DNA from 3 places in the Marinobacter sp. W-8 genome. Region 3 is predicted to be linked to each of the others. Evidence: predicted binding sites of a transcription regulator. Region 3 holds the regulator's gene; each other region holds the start of a gene.

Region 1 (5,143 bases), 1.2 Mb from region 3:
GTCTATTGGCATATATTGCCATTTTGGCTATAGGGTTCCAAGCAGGAATATTGGATTCGACCCAAGTGTATTTGATTGGGTGAAATGTCTTGGGGTCAGGGTCAATTAGAAAGTTGGGAGTAGGTCAGTTCAACTTTGTCGTTCAGCTAAAACCAAAACGGCCGGGTGACTAACCCGGCCGTTTTGGTATCACTTGGCTACTGTTAACCCTGCAACAACTGCAGCACCTGCTGAGGCCTGGCGTTAGCCTGAGCCAATACCGAGAGGCCGGCCTGCTGGAGAACCTGGGTGCGGGCCAGTTCGGCGGATTCGGCCGCAAAATCGGCGTCCTGAATCCGGGAGCGGGCGGCTGAGAGGTTCTCGGAAGCGGTCGACAAATTGGCAATCGTGGTTTCAAAGCGATTTTGAACCGCACCGAGCTCAGAGCGAAGACCACTGATTTGTTCCAGTGCATAATCCACTGTGGTAATAGTGTTGGCGGATTCATCGCGGGTAAGGACGTTCATATCGTTAACGATAAGGTCTTCCTGTGTAAGAGTGCCCAACCCAAGGTCTGCAAGAGTTCCAGTCCCGCCCAGCGTAACTGTGTCGCCGATATCTGTGATGAGCTCAAGGCCTGGCTCAAAAGTGGCGGTTGCTGCTCCAGTAATAGCCGCGCTTCCCAAAACGTCTGTTGTGCCATCGTCCTGGAGCTCAATCACGCCACCATTCTTGTCTGTCAGAATAATGTTGGTGCCAGCCGTATCTTTTGCTGCGGTAATTCCGGTCTGCCCGGCTCTCTCGTTGATTTTGTCTATGGTCGAGTCGATGTCGTCGGAGTCTGTAATTTCAATACCGGTTCCATTAATGGTGATTGTTGCAGGGCTATCTGCAGCGGCTGGCGCGCTGAATGCACCAGTATCTACAATCGTCTCACCCGCCTTTTGCGCCGTAACATTGGTATCTGGGCTGACTAGGTTGATTTGATTAATGAGGTCTTGCCCAGTGGTTGCTGAAGACAGGTCAACGTCCACACCATTAATGCTTAACGATCCGGCTGCGCTAAAGCTTGTAATATTGCCTTGATTAAATGTTGTTCCAGAAGAGACGGAAGCGCCGAGTTTAGAGCCTCGTGCATCAACTCCGTCCACGCCGATGGTTTGATTTGCATTGGCTCCAACCTGAAAGCTGAAATCTGCAAAGCTTCCATCCAGAATGTTACGCCCGTTGAACTGAGTTGTGCTTGCAATTCGGTTAATTTCGGAAATCAGCGCTGAAACTTCCTGGTTCAGAGCTTTGCGATCTGAAGGAGAGTTGGTGTCGTTAGCGGACTGTACCGCCAGTTCACGAATTCGCTGAAGCGCGTTGGTGGTCTCTTCAAGAGCACCTTCGGCAACCTGAGCAAAGGAAATGCCATCATTGGCGTTTCTGATGGCTTGATTCAGTCCTCGAACCTGGGAGGTGAAGCGCTCAGAAATCGCCAACCCTGCAGCATCGTCTTTTGCGGAGTTGATGCGCAGACCAGAGGACAGCCTTTCGAGGGCGACGTTAGCGTCTCCCTGGGATGTATTAAGGTTGCGTTGAGCGTTTAGCGAAGCGATGTTGGTGTTGATGACCTGAGGCATATCTATTCTCCTGCTCAGAGGTGCCGGAAACCAGATGCCCGTTGTAGAGGGGAACCCTTGCCGGCGGAAATTCGTTAAATTGCCGTTTTGCCGGATACTAAGCGAAGGGTGTGCCAGTTTTAAGAAAGTGGCGTTATATGGCTGTTTTAATTGATAGTTTTTAGATCAGGTTTTGAGCAGGGTGTTGCCTAGCGCCGGAAAGTTGGCGTAGGGGGCGGGAAAAGGGTTGCCGGTTTTGTTGAGTTGGGGTAGTACAGTTCGCCCCACCAAATGTCCCGGGGTCTGCCCCCAAATTCCATGTGTTACATTCCTTTACAAAAACCCTGAAAATTTTCCTAAAGCAACCGCACAAGGCGCCGTTAAGTGGAATAACAGGGCGGCGCTCCCAGATTAACGAGAACGGGCGTCAGACCTTTTCCATGAAATAACGACATCTGTCGAAGGAGAAGCATTATGGCTCTCGGTATTAATACTAACGTTGCGTCCCTCAACGCTCAGAATCAGCTGGGTAATTCTCAAAGGCTGAATGATCAAGCGCTTCAGCGACTTTCTTCTGGTTTGCGAATTAACTCTGCGAAAGACGATGCTGCCGGTCTGGCCATTTCAACACGGTTTCAATCGCAAATCTCTGGTTTAAATGTGGCTCAGCGGAATGCCAATGATGGTATTTCGTTGGCGCAAACGGCTGAAGGTGCTTTGGACGAGATCACCAACAACCTGCAACGTATTCGCGACTTGTCCGTGCAGTCTGCTAACGCTACGAATAGCGCTTCTGATCGCGCAGCATTGCAAGCCGAAGTTGACCAGTTGGTTGAAGAGGTTGATCGCGTTGCTTCACAGACAACCTTTAATGGCACCAAGCTTCTGGATGGGAGTTTTACTCAGAAAAATTTTCAAGTTGGCGCCAATGCCGGTGAAAAAATTTCAATCGATGGTATTACTAATGCTAGGAGCTCATCTCTTGGCATCTATACCGGTGTGAGTGCAGCAGATAACACTATCGCCGGAAATGCTGCGGCACAAGAACTGACAGTTACTGTTGGAAGTAACGCTACAGTTAGTTTGGGTGATGTGGCGACCGATGCTAGGGATATAACGGATGCGATAAATAACTCCGGAATTGCTGGGCTAACTGCGAGTGCGGATGTCAATCGGGTCAGTGGCGATACCACCGGTGCAGCTACGGTAGCAAGTGCTGATGCTGGCAATGTAACATTTACCATTAATGGGACCTCATTCGAGGTTTTCGCTGGTACAGATAATGGCGCGAACACTAAAGCAGCGATGGATGCGATTAATAGTGTGTCTTCCGTTACTGGTGTGGTAGCTGAAAACAAAGGCGGGAAATTAGACTTGGTCGCTAGCGATGGTCGGAATATCACTTTCGCTTTCGATGATACGGCCAACTCTACTGGTGCTAATACACAAAGTTTTGGTCTGGCTGCTGCCGGAACCCAATATTCAAAGGTGGATATCGAGTATAAGGGAACTTCGGATCAGCAAGGTGGAACTCTGGTTATTGCTCAAACTGATGGCTTGACCCTTTCCAAGGGTATATCCAAGACTGGAACGGCTCTGAACGCGATTGATATTGGTACTCAGGAGGGTGCCGAAAAAGCGCTTTCATCTATTGATGGTGCGCTCGACGCAATTAACGCTGCGCGGGCAGATCTCGGTGCTGTCCAGAACCGCTTCGAGTCCACGATCAATAACTTGGCAACCTCAGTAGAAAACCTGAGTGCCTCCAACAGCCGAATCCTGGACGCAGACTTCGCAGCCGAAACCGCGAAGCTCTCCAAGTCCCAGGTACTGCAGCAGGCCGGTATCTCCGTCCTGGCTCAGGCGAACGCCCGTCCGCAGCAGGTTCTGTCCCTCCTGCAGTAACAGGGACATAGCGGCACAAACCGGAACCTTCGGGTTCCGGTTTTCCGCCGTTTGAGGATAGCGAGGTAAAGCTATGAATGACGTTAACCTGAACAACCCGAACCTGAAGCTGGTGAATGCCAGTGACCGGGGCCCGGTGAAGGCACTGTCGTCATCTCAGGCCGAGGGCCGGAATGCCCCTGACCTTGCTGCTTCGACTGTCGGCGCAGCCCAGGTTCAACGCAACGTTGCTAACGAAGCCTCCAAAGCCGAGCGGCTGCAGGAGCGTAACGAGGCGCAGCGTGAAGAGTTGGATCAGGCGGTCAGCCAGCTGAACGACTTTGTTCAGAATGTGCAGCGGGATCTGCAGTTTGAAGTGGATAACGACATGGGCCAGACCATTGTTAAAGTGGTCGATCAGCAAACCCAGGAAGTCATCCGCCAGATTCCGGATGAAGTGGCTTTGAGGTTGGCAGAAAAATTGCAGCAGGACGAACCGCTGACGTTGTTTAACATCAAGGTGTAAAAGCTTGCCGCTTTTGCGCGGATGACTACAACGGTATTTCAGCACCGCCGCACCTGAGAAGGTCCGGCGGTGTTCTGCGTTATGGCTGCACCCGGTCTGATTCGGGGCTATGCTTGGTTTGACGCGTTGTTACAATTTTCTACGCCGGAAAGGCAAAGTTTTGCCGCTTTCGGCCGATACATAGTTCAGTGAAGACATTGGCCCCCTTGAGGAGGCATGGTTATGGCAGGTATATCATCGTTGGGAATTGGTTCCGGGGTGCTGAACTCGGATCTGGTGGATCAGTTGGTGGCCGCAGAGCGCAAGCCTACGGAAACCCGCCTAACCCAGAAAACCCAGCAAGCCGAGGCGCTTTTGTCCGCCTATGGCAAGTTGCGCAGTGCCGTCACGGAACTTCGTCTGCCTATGCGGCAGTTGAGCTCACCGGATAACCTCAAGGCATTTTCTGCGTCTTCCTCCAATGACGATATTGGTGTTTCTGTCGATTCCACCAAGGCAAGCCGTGGCGCTTACAGTGTGGAGGTCACCAGTCTTGCCTCTGCTCAGGCATTGGCTTCCCGGGATGTATTTGCGGATCGTGACGCGACCAGCGTCGGACGTGGCACCCTGGAGCTGTCGGTTGGCGACAAAATTACGAATATCACTATAGACAGCAGTAACGACACACTTCAGGGTCTGGCGAACGCGATTAATGAAGCAGACGCGGGCGTTTCCGCTGGAATCATCGATACCGGTAGTGGATATCAACTGGTGCTTTCTGCGGATGAGACGGGTACCGCCAACGCAGTCAGTATTTCTGTCACGGGTGATACGAATGGCACAGATACCGACAACACCGGCCTTTCACGTTTTGCCTTCAACGCGGGAATGGATGCGGACTCCGGCCTGAAAGAAACTATTGCTGCCAGCGATGCGGTAATGGATATCAATGGTGTAACGGTTACCCGTTCCACCAACACATTTGAAAATGTGATCGATGGCCTGACCTTCGATATCAAAGAAACCGGCACTTCTACTATTAAAGTCTCTCAGGATTTTGGCGCAGTGGCTGACCGCGTTCAGGGCTTCGTTGATAAGTTCAATGCGCTGCAGTCCACCATTGACAGCCTTGCCGGTTTTAATGCCGAGGCTGGTGTGGGCAGCCTGCTAA
Region 2 (5,143 bases), 1.6 Mb from region 3:
CGAGCGGGAGCCTTTCTTTGAATGGGTGGGACCACTCTCCAGCATCAAGTGGACCCTGTTTGCCAAGCCCGGCTCCAGCATCAAACTGGACGATCTTGAGGATGCCCGTGATTACCGTATCGGTGGCTACAAGGGCGATGTGATGACGGGATACCTGGAAGACAAAGGATTCGACGTTTCCGCCATCACCAACAATGGACTGAATGCCAAGCGGCTGGAACAGGATCAGATCGATCTATGGGTGGCCGATGGCCTGGCAGGCCCCTACCTGGCCGCCGATGCCTCCGACGTGACCGGCCTTGAGGCAGTTCTGGTTTTCCGCGAAACCCCGATGTATCTGGCCATTAACAAGGACTCTGATCCCGACTTGATCAAAGCCCTGAATACGGCTTACCAGGCCATGCAGGAAAGCGGTGAGATAGACACCATTTCGCGCTCTTACGGGCTTTGATCACCAAGTGACTTTTTGCCGGCCCCGCCAGCTCTCAGGCTAACGCGGGGCCAGCAACTTACGCATGACTCACCTGAAACTGACCGGTCAGGTTTTTCAGCTTGTTTGCCGACACGTGCGTCATCTCAGAACTTGCGGTCAACCCCGCGATCACCGCCGTCATGAAGCTTACGCTGTCAGCAACGCCACTGGTCTGGGCACTCTGAACAGCGTTGGTTTCCGCAATGCCCGAGATCGCCCGGAAGAGCTTGTCGACCATGTGATGCAGCTCGGCATTGTCATCCGACGCTGCCCGGGCCTGAGCCAGACGGGTCTCCATTTCTGCCATGCCGTCTTCCATCGTGGTTACGGCGCGCTGAGTTTCTTCCCGCACCCGATACAGACGCTCATCAATTTCCGTCGTGGCCTGGGCTGTCCGACTGGCCAGTTGCCGTACCTCATCGGCGACGACTGCAAATCCCCGCCCTGCCTCACCGGCCCGAGCCGCTTCTATGGCCGCATTGAGCGCTAGCAGATTGGTCTGGGCAGCAATGTCGTTGATCATTTCAGCCGCCTTGCCGATCTCATCCGTGCGTTCACTCGCGGCGCGGATACCCTCGGCCGAACGCACGATAACGTCGCGAATGCTCTCGGTTTCACGGCTGACACGGGCAAACTGATCTTTGGCGCGAGCCACCACATCTTCCATGCTTACCCGCATTTCCTGTGCCGTGGTCGAGGCATTTTCGATTTCGTTCTGCTGCAGATCTGCGCCCTTCAGCATCTGCTCTATGTCGTGTACCACCTGCTGAATCTTTTCATCCGCCTGGCGGTTCTGACCCACAAGGTGTTCACTGGCGGAGCGGGATTCACCCGCAAGACTGATGACCTGCCCCACCATGCCGTCGAGGGTATCCAGAAAGCTGTTCATCCAGCGCGCGAGATCCCCGCTCTCATCCCGCTTGGTCTTGCCGACATCGAGACGCTGGCGCAGATTCCCGCCTCCTTCGGCAATGTTTCGTATGACATCCGCGAGTGATGACAGACTATCTGCCAGTGGCTTGGCGGAACTTGCCCGGAAGATGACAAGACCCAGGAGCGCAACCATCGCGTTCACGGAGGCTTCCAGCCACAGGGGAGCACCGCTTGCCGAAACCGCTACATTGGCTGCCCAGATAAGCGCCATAAGGACCCCGAGCCGCGCCGTCAGTCGATAGCTGACCGAACGTTTCCGATACACCTCCTCCAGGTCGCCTTCACACATCATGCCCCAACGATCAGGAGACCCGGGTAACTGGAAGGTCACGCCCTTGCCAATCACCGGTATATGGCGATAGTCGGAATAGCCGGGGTACTTAACGTAGAGGTTTTCACCACGGGCCATGGTTTCGCGTACCCCCGGGTGCAACTGCCCCGTAGCCGGGTCCGTGAAACGTATTTCGAATTCGGTGTGTTCCCGAATCCGTACTGTACCGAAGCCCGTACGGATTCCGTCTTTGAGGTTGTCGCCGTGACTGAAGGTAGCGTCTTCAAACCGCGAGCGCGACAGGGCAACTCCCGGTCTGATCGATGGATCAAACTGACTGTCGATCATGAAAATGTAGTTGTCGCCAGACTCTTCAAAAATGTGCCCGGCCTCGCGCTGAATCAGGTCACTCATGACATCGTTCGGAACCCGGGCACAGACTGCTGCTGCCTGATTGCCAGCAAGAGCGACCGGCTGGTAGAACATCAGCGTGACATCGTCATGAAATCTGGAAGTTGTGGCACCAAGCTGCAAGGTGACCGGGTCACTGTAGGGCCCGTGGAGAAACCGCTCTCTCACCCCTCGTTGCACGGCCGCGGGCATGAGGCCTGCGGCTCCGTTTCTGCCGGTCACCGTCGAGGCGACAACAGAGCCATCTTCTTTCACAACGAAAAGCTCGGAAATTTCCCGGAGGCGCGTAACGGCCGAATCCAGTACCTCTGAAATGCTATCGTGTTCGCTACCCTCAAGTCGTGCCGCAAGCCCCTCAAGGAAGGCCCACTTGCCATTTGCCCAGTTAATCAGCGCTTCGCGACGGGTTTTCGCGATGCTCTCGAATATCTCTTCATTCGTTGCATATTGCTGGCGGTTCAAAAAACAGGACCATCCCATCCGCAATTTACCTGTGGCCCCAAACCAGGGCAACCAGCCCCGCTCATCGGATGAAAGGTTCATGGAATCACTGCGTAAAGTCATAGCGCGCCTTCCTCAATCAGTACTGCATGCCTGCACTACAACGATGTGGTGCAAACATACCTGCTTTCAGAAGGAAGCTAAGCAAAGAGCGGGCCTGAACCGGCGGACCGGTCAAAACCTGAAGGGAAGTAGCAACTGCCGGATTCAAACGATGAGAGAGGCGCACCATCGGGGTGCGCCATAAAAAATATGCACTAAAGAAGGGCGAGGCGCCCCTGGGCTCAGCGGGTCTTCAGATTCTCCAGAAACTCAGCCATTTCTGCTTGCATGTCGACAACACGTTGCCGCCATTCCGCCTTGTAGGCCGCAAACTCCTCGCTCAATTCGCTCAATTGCAGCTGGGCTTCGGCGGCGGTCGCGGTGCTCTCCGCAAGCGTTTTCAAGTTGACTTCAGACAACTGCTCCCGCTGGTCTTCAAGCCTGATTACCGTTTCGTTCAAGGTACGTTTGTCCTGCGGCGTTGCTGATGGTGTAGATTCAAGGGCTTCCCGCAGGGATTCAGACAGCTCTTCCAGATGCTGGCTCAGTTGATCACCGTACTCTTCAGCCAACGCCGACATATCTTCATTCATACTCTGGGCCTGTTGCTGCAACTCCCGCCCCAGCCTCTCAAGCTCTACCGCCATCTCATCAGATTGATTTGCCCAGCGACTCTTGAGATCTTCACCCAGTTTTTCCAGCTGCCCAACAAGACTTCCCCAAACCGGGCCCTGTTTCAGGGCATCGCCGGTGCGATAATAATCCACCAGCCAGTCGTCACCTTTACGTACCAGATAGGTTAAGGACTCCGTGGCTTCGTTCTGGCCCTCCAGACCACTCAGGGTGGTGGTTACCCGGGCCAGATTGTCATCAATGACCACACGCCCCCACTCAATGCTCACGTTCTGCCATTGCTGTTCAAAACCATCGAACGCCGCTTCATCGACCAGGGTTGAATAATCTGCGGCCGCTTCAGCATCCTCTTCAAGTACAGCTTGCCAAAACGCTTCCGATACTTCCTGGGGCGATTCCGGGCGACTGCACCCTGTCGCCATGAATACGGAAAACACCAGAAAAGGAAAAAGTACATATTTCATTAATCAACCTCATCGATCGCTCGGGAACAGTGACCCAGATTTTACATCAGGTGAAGGACCGCATTAGCGACGATTGCCCATCGTTAAGATATCGTCGTACTCCCACACTCTCACCACTGCACCGCCCGAAGTGATTCCGCTAATGGTCTCAAGCTCGTTGACCATGGCCGACGCGACGGCTTCCGCTTCAATTGCCCGATATTTTCTCAGTGGCCCGATCAACGCCCGATTCGCAACCGGCATGACCGCCACACCAAGAGCCTCGGCCGTTCGAGCCTCCTTGCGCTGCCCCAGCAACAGGCTCGGGTGGTAAATCGCAAGATAAGGAAATTTCAGCGCCCGGACATTGTCCTCAAGCTCTCCTTTGACTCGATTGTAGAAAACCGGGGATTGCGACGATGCTCCGATGGCCGACATCAGAATCAATGCCCGTGCGCCAGCGTTACGGGCCATCTGAGCTGCCTTCAATGCATAGTCATGATCGACCTTGCGAAAGGCTTCTCTGGAGCCTGCCTTTTTCAGGGTTGTTCCAAGGCAACAGATCAGGACATCCACCTGGAAAGCGTCAGGCGCAGCCTCCATTGCATCAAAATCCATGAAGCGCTGCTCCAGTTTCGGATTTTCCACGACCATCGGCCGGCGAACCGGAGCGATCACCGTCGATATCTCCGCCTGCTCGAGGAGTTTCTCCACCACCATGCCTCCGGTCAGGCCGGTAGCGCCTAAAACCATCACCTTCATTCGGTGTCTCCCTGTGTTCATCGCTTCTGATTGGTTGCCGGATTGCGTAGGATGATACTCGTAAACACCCGAATCCGAGCTCTCAACACGTGCCACTATGCTGAAATTATCCAATGCCGTCGAACTGGCAGACTGGGAAATCCAGATTACGCAGATACGATCCCAGGGGGCAGGCGGCCAGAATGTGAACAAGGTTGCCTCTGCCGTACACCTACGGTTCGACGTCCTGCATTCCACCCTGCCGCCGTTTTACAAAGAACGTTTGATGGCTTTGTCCGACCAGCGCATCAGTAAAGACGGCGTGATTGTGATCAAGGGGCAGTCTTTCCGCACGTTTGAGCAGAACAAAGAGGACGCGCTGAACAGACTCAAGACACTGATCCTGGAGGCAGTTAAGCCGCAAAAAGCCCGCCGGCCAACACGGCCTACGAAATCCTCCCAACGGCGGCGTGTGGATAACAAAACCCGCCGTGGAGAGATCAAATCCCTGAGGGGAAAAGTAAAAACCTAAGTCAGCCCTTGCTCTTTTGCCAGGGCGGCTGCGGCCCTGGGACCGGTCCACAGAGAAGGGAGAATAATCAACGACACCGGAATGGCCGTGATCACAATGAATTGTTGCAAGACGCCAATCTGCCCGGCCCCCATATAGAGCAGAATCGCGGCCATCAGTGCCAT
Region 3 (5,143 bases):
CATGACCAAGATTGATGAAGCCCTGACCCTGGGCGAAGCGCTCGGATTCGTTATGGAGACCAGCTTGCCGGTGGCCTGGTACACCGATGGCCAGAAGATACCGGAAGATCTCCAGAGGGCGGAGGCTATCCCGCTGGTGCGTTTGGGCGTAGAAAGGCTCAAGGCCGTGCAGAGCGCGCAGGCAGTCGCCGAAGGTGCCTGAGCCTCGTTGGCGGCACAATAAAACACCGGCACGCGTGCCCGTACAAGAACGTAGTAAGAGACTGATAACAGTATGAGCAGACCACATCCGGTTCAGGTGATTGCGGTTTCCGGCGGCAAGGGCGGTGTCGGCAAGAGCAATGTTTCGGTCAATCTCGGTATCGCCCTGGCCCAGAAGGGGCGCCGGGTTGTCTTGCTGGACGCGGATCTCGGGCTCGCCAACATCGATGTGTTGCTCGGCATTACCGCTAATCGAAATCTGCAAGACGTACTCAGCGGCGATTGTGATCTGAAAGACGTGCTGGTGAATGGTCCTGGTGGTATCAAGATTGTACCGGCATCCTCCGGCACCCAGCGTATGACCCAGCTCAGCGCCATGGAACATGCCGGCCTGATCAACGCTTTCAGTGAGCTGGGCGACCAGATTGACGTCCTGATTGTGGATACCGCCGCAGGTATTTCTGAATCGGTGGTCAGCTTCCTCAGGGCCTCGCAGGAACTTCTGCTGGTGGTCTGCGACGAACCTACTTCCATTACCGATGCCTACGCGCTGATCAAACTGATGAACCGGGATTATGGCACCAACCGCTTCCGTATCCTGGCAAACCAGGTCCGCAATGAGCAGGAAGGCCGCCATCTGTTTGAAAAACTGACCCGGGTCACCGAGCGTTTTCTGGATGTGGCACTACAATATGTAGGTATCGTGCCTTACGACGAGGCCGTCAAGAAAGCCGTCCAAAGACAGAAAGCGGTATTGGATGCCTATCCGAGGGCGAAAGCCTCGCTGGCTATCCGGGCTCTGGCCGAAAAAGTGGATAGCTGGCCTTTGCCGTCCTCTCCCAGGGGGCATCTCGAATTCTTCGTGGAGCGGCTCGTCGAAGTCTGATCTGAATCCAGTCCTACAAGAAAACCGGATACATGACATTGGCGAAAAATCTGGGAATTTACCATCAGGCCGGCGCCAGGAGCCCTTCAGCCCTGATCGAAGAGCATGCGCCGCTGGTCAAGAAAATCGCCCTTCATCTCATGGCCCGGCTGCCGCCATCAGTGCAGCTGGAAGACCTTATGCAGGCTGGTATGGTTGGCCTTCTGGAGGCCGCGCAGCGCTATTCTTCCGGCAAAGGTGCCACCTTTGAAACCTACGCAGGGATTCGCATCCGCGGCGCCATGGTGGATGAGATCCGCAAAGGCGACTGGGTGCCTCGCTCAGTGCATCGCAACGCCCGGCGAATCGCCAGTGCTATCAAACAGGTGGAAGATCGTACCGGGCGCGAGGCCCAGGATGCCGAAGTAGCGGAAGAGCTTGGCATTGGTCTGGACGAGTATCATGCCTCACTCGCCGACGCTAACAGCGGTAGACTTTTTAGTCTTGATGAACTCAATGAATCCGGCGAGCTGCCGATAGAAGAAGCAGAAGCGAGTGATAATCCGCTGGACGGTATTGCTTCAGGCGCTTTCCAGCGAAGTCTCGCAGACGCCATTGAGCAGTTGCCTGAGCGTGAAAAACTGGTATTGAGCCTGTATTACCAGGAGGAGCTCAACCTCAAGGAAATCGGTGCGGTGCTTGGGGTCAGTGAGAGCCGGGTAAGCCAGATTCACAGCCAGGCGGCGTTGAGACTTCGCAGCCGGTTGGCCGAGTGGCGGGATGGTGACAACGACTGATCGGCCAGGTGCTGTGTTTCGCTTTCAGCAAGCTGTGTAGCTTTTGGTAAACGATGCTTTACAACGTGCGCAAACACCACACAATAAGCGCTTAAGGTAGCAGCCTGCTAGACTTCCAAAAGGCTGAATGAATTCCGGGTGTTACTGACTGGAGGTCCCATTGGACAAGAACATGAAAATTCTCATTGTGGATGACTTCTCCACAATGCGACGCATCATCAAAAACCTGCTGCGAGATCTCGGCTTCACCAATACGGATGAAGCAGACGATGGCAACACCGCGTTGCCCATGCTCCGAAGCGGCAAGTATGACTTCCTGGTGACTGACTGGAACATGCCCGGCATGTCGGGCTTTGACCTTCTGAAGGCTGTCCGTGCTGATGAAAACCTGAAGAACCTGCCGGTTCTGATGGTAACGGCAGAGGCCAAGCGGGACCAGATCGTGGCCGCGGCTCAGGCCGGGGTGAACGGATATGTGGTCAAGCCTTTTACGGCAGCTGTGCTCAAGGAAAAGATCGAGAAAATCTTCGAACGAATCCAGTAACCAGAGGTCGGATGGCTCGCCATGAGTGATACCAAACAGAACCATCAGGGCCTTGATCCGGAGGTGGCGGAGAAACTTCAAAAGCAGGCCTCCGACCTGGCTGAGAATGTAAACGCCGGGAATTATGCCAAGGCGATGACCCTGATCAATGAACTGAGCGAGGTTCGCGATCAGAGTCTGTACCGGGAAGTGGGGCGACTGACCCGCAGCCTCCATGAGGCAATCCGGAACTTCCAGATAGACCCGCGTAATGCCGAGCAGAAAGAAGTGCTGTCGAAGATGAGCGACGCTTCTGACCGTCTGGCCTATGTGGTTCAGATGACCAGCCAGGCGGCGAACCGCACCATGGATCTGGTTGAGGAAAGCATGCCGGTGGCTCACGCCATGCGGGATGAAGCGGTTGCCCTGCGGGATGAGTGGCAGCGTCTGCGCCGTCGTGAAATGGAGCCTGCGGAGTTTCGGGAGCTTTACGGTCGCATCGACAAGTTCTTCGCTGGCCTGACGACAGACTCCGACAGTCTGTACCAGAACCTGTCGGAAATCCTTCTAGCTCAGGATTTTCAGGATCTTACCGGTCAGGTTATCCAGAAGGTCACCGCGTTGGTGAAAGAGGTGGAAGACAACCTTCTTGGTCTGGTGGTGATGGCCAGCCACGTTGATCAACTGACCGGCACAGTGCATCAGATTGAAGAAAAAGAAGAATCGGCCGAAAAAGGGGTAGGGCCCCAGATCAAGGCCGATGAGCGGGAAGATGTAGTTTCGGGACAGGACGATGTGGACGATCTGCTGTCCAGTCTCGGATTCTGATAATAAAGAGGGTGACGCATGGCGTTAGATGCTGATGAAGAGATCCTGCAGGACTTCCTGGTAGAAGCCGGCGAGATACTCGAAAAGTTGTCGGAGCAGCTGGTGGATCTGGAGCAGCATCCCGATGACAGCGATCTGCTGAACGCCATTTTCCGTGGCTTCCATACCGTGAAAGGGGGCGCAGGCTTCCTTCAGCTGGAGGCACTGGTTAATTGCTGCCACTCTGCGGAGAACGTGTTTGATATTCTCCGGAATCACAAGCGCAAGGTAACACCGGACCTGATGGACGTGGTGCTGGAGGCGCTGGACAACGTTAATGCCATGTTCGAAGAAGTCCGCAACCGGGAAGAACCGACGCCCGCGCCGGACGAACTGATTGAAGCTCTGGATGCACTCGCCAAACCCGAGTCCGAGGATGCACCGGCGGTGGAAGCACCAACCCCGGCACAGGAGCCGTCGTCTGCGGATGTCGGACAGCAAGGGGATCAGGGCGATATCACTGACGAAGAGTTCGAGCAGCTGCTGGACGCGTTGGCGGATGAAAAATCCGATGGCCAGAAACCGGTCGGCAACGAGCAGGTGAGCACCCCGGCAGAATCCGCCGGCGGCTCAGACAGTGATGAGATTACCGACGATGAATTTGAGGCCCTGCTGGATCAACTCCACGGCAAGGGCCAGTTTGCCGGCGCGCCTGCGGAAGATGAAGCGCCCAAGGCAGATATCGACACCAGCGGTGGCTCGGAGAAATCATCCGGTGACGCCGATCTGATTTCCGACGACGAATTCGAGAACCTGCTGGACGAACTGCATGGCAAGGGGGCAGGCCCAAGCGCGGGGGCTGCCGCAGGTGAGCCCAAGCCTGCGCCGGCTCCATCAAGCAAGGCCGAACCAGCCCCGGAACCAAAGAAAGCGGAAGCCAAAGCCGAGAGCAAGGCCGCTGCCAAGCCGACCCCTGCGCCTGCACCTGCCCGTGAGGCCGCACCAGCGGGCGAAACCACGGTTCGGGTTGATACCAAGCGCCTGGACGACATCATGAACATGGTGGGCGAACTGGTGCTGGTGCGTAACCGCCTGCAGCGTCTGGGTTCCGAAAGCGAAGACGAACACATGCACAAGGCAGTGGCCAATCTCGATGTGGTGACCACGGATCTGCAGGCTGCCGTCATGCAAACACGGATGCAGCCGATCAAGAAAGTTTTCGGCCGTTTCCCCAGAGTGGTGCGCGACCTGGCCCGCAGTCTGAAGAAAGAAGTGAATCTGGTCATGCACGGTGAGGAAACCGACCTGGATAAAAACCTGGTTGAAGCTCTGGCCGATCCCCTAGTGCACCTGGTGAGAAATTCCGTGGATCATGGTGTCGAGGCACCGGACGTACGGGAAAAGGCCGGCAAACCTCGCGCTGGAACCGTGACTCTGTCGGCGGAGCAGGAAGGCGACCATATTCTGCTGTCCATTGTCGACGACGGCGCCGGTATGAATCCTGATGTCCTGCGCCGCAAGGCGGTCGAGAAGGGCCTGTACGATCAGGATGCGGCAGACCGCCTTACCGATAACGAATGCTTCAATCTGATTTTTGCGGCCGGTTTCTCCACCAAGGACCAGATTTCCGATGTCTCTGGTCGGGGGGTCGGCATGGATGTGGTGAAAACCAAGATCGGCCAGCTCAATGGACAGATCAATATCATGTCCGAGCAGGGCAAGGGCACCAGCATTATCATCAAGGTGCCGCTGACCCTGGCCATTATGCCAACGCTGATGATCATGCTCGGTGACCAGTCTTTCGCGCTGCCGCTGGTGAATGTGGTGGAGATTTTCCACCTGGACCTGACCAAGACCAATATTGTCGACGGCAAAGAGTGCATTGTCGTGCGGGACAAAGTGTTCCCATTGTTCCATATCAAGCGCTGGCTGGTGCACGGTGCGGCAGGT

Evidence for each region. The regulator FliA, encoded in region 3, starts transcription of late flagellar genes. The targets are predictions, from matches to a motif close to CTAAAGTTTNNNNNNNNNNNGCCGNTAA.
Region 1: a site for FliA is predicted at 1,940-1,967, ahead of ACF8YQ_RS11515 (flagellin). Genes of this name have one in related genera too.
Region 2: a site for FliA is predicted at 2,748-2,775, ahead of ACF8YQ_RS13195 (methyl-accepting chemotaxis protein). Genes of this name have one in related genera too.

What each region holds. Positions count from the first base shown of each region.
Region 1 is NZ_CP172297.1:2,476,538-2,481,680, reverse strand. It holds gene ACF8YQ_RS11520 (flagellin) at 204-1,604, opposite strand; gene ACF8YQ_RS11515 (flagellin) at 2,058-3,488, shown strand; gene ACF8YQ_RS11510 (flagellar protein FlaG) at 3,562-3,993, shown strand; gene fliD (flagellar filament capping protein FliD) at 4,216-5,143, shown strand, end outside.
Region 2 is NZ_CP172297.1:2,850,101-2,855,243, forward strand. It holds gene ACF8YQ_RS13190 (ABC transporter substrate-binding protein) at 1-451, shown strand, start outside; gene ACF8YQ_RS13195 (methyl-accepting chemotaxis protein) at 510-2,651, opposite strand; gene ACF8YQ_RS13200 (hypothetical protein) at 2,873-3,727, opposite strand; gene ACF8YQ_RS13205 (NAD(P)H-binding protein) at 3,791-4,468, opposite strand; gene arfB (alternative ribosome rescue aminoacyl-tRNA hydrolase ArfB) at 4,566-4,979, shown strand; gene ACF8YQ_RS13215 (BCCT family transporter) at 4,976-5,143, opposite strand, start outside.
Region 3 is NZ_CP172297.1:1,287,218-1,292,360, forward strand. It holds gene flhF (flagellar biosynthesis protein FlhF) at 1-202, shown strand, start outside; gene ACF8YQ_RS05900 (MinD/ParA family protein) at 275-1,087, shown strand; gene ACF8YQ_RS05905 (RNA polymerase sigma factor FliA) at 1,120-1,863, shown strand; gene cheY (chemotaxis response regulator CheY) at 2,024-2,407, shown strand; gene ACF8YQ_RS05915 (protein phosphatase CheZ) at 2,429-3,214, shown strand; gene ACF8YQ_RS05920 (chemotaxis protein CheA) at 3,233-5,143, shown strand, end outside.